Regions from separate parts of the Bacillus sp. SD127 genome, predicted to be linked through region 2. Evidence: predicted binding sites of a transcription regulator. Region 2 holds the regulator's gene; the other holds the start of a gene.
The links. The regulator LexA, encoded in region 2, represses DNA repair genes until DNA is damaged. The targets are predictions, from matches to a motif close to CGAACATATGTTCG.

Region 1 (3,422 bases), 190 kb from region 2:
TCCTAAAGAAGTGATGGCACAAACAATAAAGATTGTAAATAAAAAGGAAGAAAAGTCATCTTAATCACCAGATGACTTTTCTTCACGTCCGAGTATGAAACTGGAGGGGCTTTATGTTTAACTTACCGAATAAAATCACACTAGCAAGAATTGCATTAATCCCAATCTTCATGATTATCATGCTGGCGCCGTTTGACTGGGGCAGGCTCGAATTTGGAGACGAATCCATTCCGGTCACACACTTGGCGGGCGCTATCTTGTTTATTATTGCATCGACGACAGATTGGATAGATGGTTATTATGCCCGCAAACTGAACCTTGTTACAAACTTTGGGAAATTTCTCGATCCGCTTGCGGACAAACTTCTCGTATCAGCAGCGTTAATTATCCTTGTTCAATTTGATCTTGCTCCAGCTTGGATGGTCATTGTGATTATCAGCCGGGAGTTTGCCGTAACAGGTTTAAGGCTTGTATTAGCCGGAACGGGAGAAGTAGTAGCTGCGAATATGCTTGGTAAAATTAAAACCTGGGCACAAATCATTGCAGTATCTGCATTGCTTCTTCACAATCTTCCATTTGAGCTTGTGTCATTTCCGTTCGCTGACCTGGCGTTATGGGTAGCCGTATTCTTTACCGTTGTATCAGGTTGGGACTATTTCGCTAAAAACTGGGAAGCGCTAAAAACATCTAACTAAGAAAGAAGGACATACATGATGGAATTTCCAAAAAAAGCAGAGATTATTGCAGTCGGTTCAGAGCTCTTACTCGGTCAGATTGCTAATACAAATGCTCAATTTATCAGCAAACAGCTGGCAGAAATCGGAGTAAACGTATTTTACCATACAGCAGTCGGTGATAATCCGGAGCGGCTGAAGCAGGTCATCCGCATTGCTGAAGAGCGCTCTGATTTTATTATTTTTTCAGGAGGGCTCGGACCGACAAAAGATGATTTAACAAAAGAAACAATAGCAAATGTGCTGGGACGTCCGCTCGTTTTAAATGATGAGGCGTTTCAATCCATTGAGGATTATTTCAAACGAACAAAACGCACGATGTCACCTAATAACCGAAAACAGGCGCTTGTCATCGAAGGATCTGACGTACTGGCGAATCACTTTGGAATGGCGCCGGGAATGCTTACAGAGCATGATTCGCGCTTTTATATGCTTCTTCCCGGGCCGCCAAGCGAATTGCGTCCGATGTTTGAAAATGAGGCAAAACCGCTTCTTCTTAAAAAGATGGGCTCCAATGAAAAAATTGTATCAACTGTTCTTCGCTTTTTCGGTATCGGCGAATCTCAGCTTGAAGCTGATTTAGAAGATATCATTGATGCACAGACGAACCCGACGATCGCTCCGTTGGCAGCGGACGGAGAGGTGACGCTTCGCCTGACAGCAAAACATGCCGATGAAAAAGAAACAGAGCGTTTGTTAAAAGAAACAGAAGCCGTTATTTTAGAACGTGTCGGTGAATTTTTCTATGGCTACGACGATACATCGCTTGTGAAAGAGCTATCTAAAGCATGCAAGGAAAAAGGCATCACGCTTTCTGCCGCAGAAAGCTTTACCGGCGGGCTGTTTTCCGAATGGCTGACAGACCTTAGCGGCGCTTCAGCATTGTTTTCCGGCGGCGTTGTTTGCTATTCAAACGAAGTGAAGCAAAATGTCCTCGGCGTCAAAAAGGAAACATTGGACCGTTTCGGCGCAGTCAGCGAGGAATGCGCATCTGAGCTTGCAAAGGGTGTTCAGCAGCTCACTGGAAGCGATATTGGCATTAGCTTTACCGGTGTTGCCGGCCCTGATACTCAAGAAGGCCATGCACCTGGACATGTGTTTATCGGTATTTTTGCAAACGGAAAAGAAGAGGTTCACGAGTTTCACTTTGCAGGCTCCAGAACAGGAATCAGAAAACGTGCTGCTAAATATGGCTGCCATTTAATTTTAAAACTGTTAGAGCAAAAATAATGTTTTCAGCACACTATCCTCCTCAAAAAACATGATTTCTCTGACTCATTATGATATTTTGGTAGAAATCAGGCCAAGAAAAAATCCGAATATGCGTTCGCTTTTTTCTTGGCAAATCCCTTCAAACAGGGTATAGTATATGTAGTGGTAACATAAAGGAGGAAAAAATAGAATGAGTGATCGTCAGGCAGCCTTAGATATGGCTCTTAAACAAATAGAAAAGCAGTTCGGCAAAGGTTCCATTATGAAACTGGGAGAAAAGACAGATACAAGAATTTCTACTGTTCCAAGCGGCTCCCTCGCTCTTGATACGGCATTGGGAATAGGCGGGTATCCCCGCGGACGGATTATTGAAGTATACGGTCCTGAAAGCTCAGGTAAAACAACTGTGGCGCTTCATGCAATTGCTGAGGTTCAGCAGCAGGGAGGACAAGCTGCGTTTATCGATGCGGAGCACGCGCTAGACCCGGTATACGCACAAAAACTCGGTGTCAATATCGAAGAGCTTTTACTGTCTCAGCCTGACACAGGCGAGCAGGCGCTTGAAATTGCAGAAGCGTTGGTTCGAAGCGGTGCAGTTGACATCGTTGTTGTCGACTCTGTAGCGGCGCTCGTTCCGAAAGCAGAAATTGAAGGCGACATGGGAGATTCACATGTCGGTTTGCAGGCACGTTTAATGTCTCAAGCGCTTCGTAAGCTTTCAGGGGCTATCAACAAATCGAAAACAATTGCGATTTTCATTAACCAAATTCGTGAAAAAGTCGGCGTTATGTTCGGAAACCCGGAAACGACTCCCGGCGGTCGTGCGCTGAAATTCTACTCTTCCGTTCGTCTTGAAGTACGCCGTGCTGAACAGCTGAAACAAGGCAACGACGTTATGGGGAATAAAACGAGAATTAAAGTCGTGAAAAACAAGGTGGCTCCTCCGTTCCGTACAGCTGAGGTTGATATTATGTATGGAGAAGGTATCTCAAAAGAAGGCGAAATCATTGATCTCGGAACTGAACTTGATATCGTGCAAAAAAGCGGTTCATGGTACTCTTATGAAGAAGAGCGTCTTGGCCAAGGCCGTGAAAATGCCAAACAATTCTTAAAAGAAAATAAAGATATCATGCTGATGATTCAGGAGCAAATTCGTGAACATTACGGCTTAGATAATAACGGAGTAGTACAGCAACAGGCGGAAGAGACACAGGAAGAACTTGAATTTGAAGAATAAAAATAAAATGAATTTGAAATGATAAAAAAGGCAGAGTGAAAACTCTGCCTTTTTTTCTTTTATATTTTCTGCAAAATAAAGATAAATAAATTGGTTTTTTTGACAACTTTTATAGTACTTCATACGTCTAACAAAACGTGTGTATTTGAAATTAGATTGGGAGGATAAAATGAATGACAAGCCCCACTCGCAGAAGAACTGCGACGCGCAGACGGAGAAAACTAAATAAAAGAGGTAAA
Region 2 (3,422 bases):
CTCAACTGTTTCAGCTTAAATTTGAGAGAAACTTGATGAATTTTGTCACCTGAAGAAAGCGCTGTTGTTTGTAGTATATACAAAAGAGGAATACGATATTGCCGTATTCCTCTTATATTAGTGAAGTCTGTTATTATTTTTTTCTCTTTTTAACTTTTCAGGTGTTACGTCATTGCCTTCAGGATCAATGATTTTTACACTTTTTAATGTGTTTTTCATAGAAGAACGAAATCCTTTTAGGTACTCTTGACGGAGCTTTTGCTGTTCAGCTTTTTCTTCTTCTGTAATAACGCCAGCTTTAGCTTTTGCGGCAAGTTCATTGATTCTGGCAATTTTTTCGTTTGAAATCATGATAAACTCCTTTATTGCATTTTGTCTATATACTACTAAAACAAGAGGAGTTTTACAACTGATTCACTCGCCTGTCTGCTCATTCTCTATGTATTCCTGAAAACGCCGATGGACTGTCGCCTTTGACACATCATAGCCAAAACCTCTCAACGTAGCCGCGATTTCAGCAAACGTCAGTTTATTCGCTCTCAACCGGACAATCTCCGAGATCGGAACTTCTATTCTTTCTTTTCCGCTGTTTTCATGCTGGTTTTTCAGGTTCTTTTGTGGCTTAAAACCATTTTTCACTGCGCGTTTCATTCCGCGTTTAATTTTCATGTTGTGGATTTTCCGCTGGTATTCCTCCACAATGCTGACGATTTCCAGCACCATAGAGTCAGCCTCTGATAACTCCAGCTCACCTCTGTGAGCGGTCGTATATACTTTCACACCTTCCCTGTAAATACAATGAAGAAGTGCAATTTTCGCGTTTCCCCGGCCGAGTCTTGTTTCATCCTGAACTAAAATCACATCAATATTTGAATTCTTGATATGATCAAGCAAATCAAATACACCATCCCGGTCCATTTCATATCCGCTGGCTTTTTCAGAAATCACTTTGACGACTTCCATGCCGTTCTCGGCAGCAATGGCCGTAAGCTCCTCCTCCTGCCGCTTTAATGAGGTTTCTTGCTGTTCTTTATTTGTGCTTACTCGGGCATAAATGAGTGCTTTCACCTTTCTACCTTTCCTCTCTATTTAACAGTAGCCAGTTCGTATGCAGCCGGGTGTTCCTTTTTTAATGGAATCACCAATTCATCCCCCGGCTGAATCTCAGACGTCTGGAGATTATTTTTTTCAGCTACCCATTCAACAAAATCACTTTTATTTATCTTTTTTGAGTCATCCACCTGATCAGCAAGCGACCAGAGCGTATCCCCAGACTGAACTTTTATTTTAACATATTGATTAAGCTCCTGGTCGCTGCTTGTATATGACAACAGAAGGATAACCACGCTTAGAATCACAGTGAACAGGCCGACAAAAATAATAGATTCTTTATTCATGATAACAACCTCCGACAAGAATGTTTGTTCGCTTTTTATAATTTCAGTATATACGAACAAATGTTTCTGTCAATTGTTTTCTTCGAACCTATGTTTGTACTGTCAGGAAAATCATGCTATAATCTATTTAAAATCGACGTTTAGAGGTGCAAAAAATGACGAAGCTATCAAAAAGGCAACTTGATATCCTCCGTTTTATTAAAGCAGAGGTTAAATCAAAAGGATATCCGCCTTCGGTTAGAGAGATCGGAGAGGCTGTCGGCCTTGCGTCCAGTTCTACTGTCCATGGCCATTTGGCCCGTTTGGAAACAAAAGGGCTGATTAGACGCGATCCGACAAAACCAAGAGCGATAGAAATTCTGGATGAAGAAGTAGAGATTCCAAAAAGCCAAGTCGTTAATGTACCGGTAATCGGAAAAGTAACGGCGGGCTCACCTATTACAGCGGTTGAAAACATTGAAGAATACTTCCCGCTTCCTGACCGTATGGTTCCTCCGGATGAGCATGTGTTTATGCTGGAGATCATGGGTGACAGTATGATTGACGCAGGTATACTTGATAAGGACTATGTTATTGTAAAACAGCAAAACACGGCGAATAACGGTGAAATCGTAGTGGCGATGACAGAAGATGATGAAGCTACGGTAAAACGTTTCTATAAAGAGGATACACACATTCGCTTACAGCCTGAAAATCCAACCATGGCTCCGATCATACTGCAGAATGTCAGCATATTAGGAAAAGTAATTGGTGTGTTCAGAACTGTCCATTAAACTATTGAACTATCAGTTACAAAGAATAAACCCCCTCTTCCTTTGTGGAGTGGGGGTTTTGTTTTTTAAAAAAAGCAGGCTCGCCCTGGCTTAGGTGCGAACCTGAATAGGAGGAAAAAGAACATCATGTTTACACCATAATTATCCATCATTCAATTATTGAAGTCAAGAAATTTTCTTTCCTTAATGAAACTTTTTTTTAAAAAAGTGCTGTTTAAAAAATTAGACGTTCTTTTCTTATAAATGTTTCGATTTTCGGACGTGAAAAGATGAGTTATACTCTCCTCTTTTATATTGAGCGAGGCAAAAGGAAATATACTGAATATTTAGTACATAGTTTATTTAGTTAATTTATTCCGCAAAAAAAGCTCACTTCTTTTCAAAAATGTGAGCATCAATCAAAATTAAAATATTCTACACCATAGCGGCCTTTTACATGAACACTTGCACAGTTTTCTGAATGTTCTTCAGCTAATATTCGATACCGGTGATAAGGTTCAATGGAAACCTTATCGTGAGCGCTAAAGTCAAACCAATTACCGGTGAATTGTTTTGTGCTTAACGTAGTATAATCCCCTGCAAGTCCCATTCGCTGAAGCTTAATGTTAACTGAACAAGTGTTCACTCCTAATATCGTAAATTGGTATCCTAAAAAATAATCCATTGCCGGTACATCACTAATGTTTTCTACATAAAGCGCTTTTGTTCCGTCATTTAGAATAAAGTCGGTTTTATGCTCAAAATGTGAAGTTGCTGCATGAATGGTCCCGGTTCCAAAAACACATAGCAAAACAGCTGTCATGAGCAATATTTTATTTCTCAACTGCAATCCCCCTCCTTTACCATATATTAACCCCATAAGATAAATATGTATATTCCCTGTTACTCTGTTTCCCGTGCTTTTTCAATCGTTAAAATCCATGTGGGTTTTAGCTTGCTTATAATATTGAAGTCTGTCTTGAAGAGTTCCTGTATGGAATTCAAATTTATGGCCGTCAGGATCAGTGTAATAAATTGATTTTCGATCACGTACATCTCGTTCTCTCCCAGACAAAATAGTAACATGAAGGTTTTTTAATTTTGCGGACATTTCTTCAAACTTGCTTTCCTCAATTGTAAAAGCGATATGGGTATAAGAAGCGTTAATATCATTTCTGGGAATGTCACGCTCTTCGTTGAGAGCCAGCCATATGCCGTTTAAATCGAAATATGCAGTGCTCTTTCCTTTAACCAGCAGTTTAGCATCAAAGAC

Region 1: the regulator LexA is predicted to act here: its motif matches at 2,051-2,064, upstream of recA (recombinase RecA).

What each region holds. Positions count from the first base shown of each region.
Region 1 is NZ_CP191226.1:2,508,803-2,512,224, reverse strand. It holds gene rodZ (cell shape determination protein RodZ) at 1-64, shown strand, start outside; gene pgsA (CDP-diacylglycerol--glycerol-3-phosphate 3-phosphatidyltransferase) at 114-695, shown strand; gene ACQVGS_RS13070 (competence/damage-inducible protein A) at 714-1,964, shown strand; gene recA (recombinase RecA) at 2,137-3,183, shown strand; gene ACQVGS_RS13060 (serine hydrolase domain-containing protein) at 3,357-3,422, shown strand, end outside.
Region 2 is NZ_CP191226.1:2,317,272-2,320,693, forward strand. It holds gene ACQVGS_RS12275 (DUF896 domain-containing protein) at 118-351, opposite strand; gene ACQVGS_RS12280 (YneB family resolvase-like protein) at 415-1,068, opposite strand; gene yneA (cell division suppressor protein YneA) at 1,086-1,397, opposite strand; gene lexA (transcriptional repressor LexA) at 1,553-2,170, shown strand; gene ACQVGS_RS12295 (hypothetical protein) at 2,565-2,993, opposite strand; gene fosM (FosM family fosfomycin resistance protein) at 3,075-3,422, opposite strand, start outside.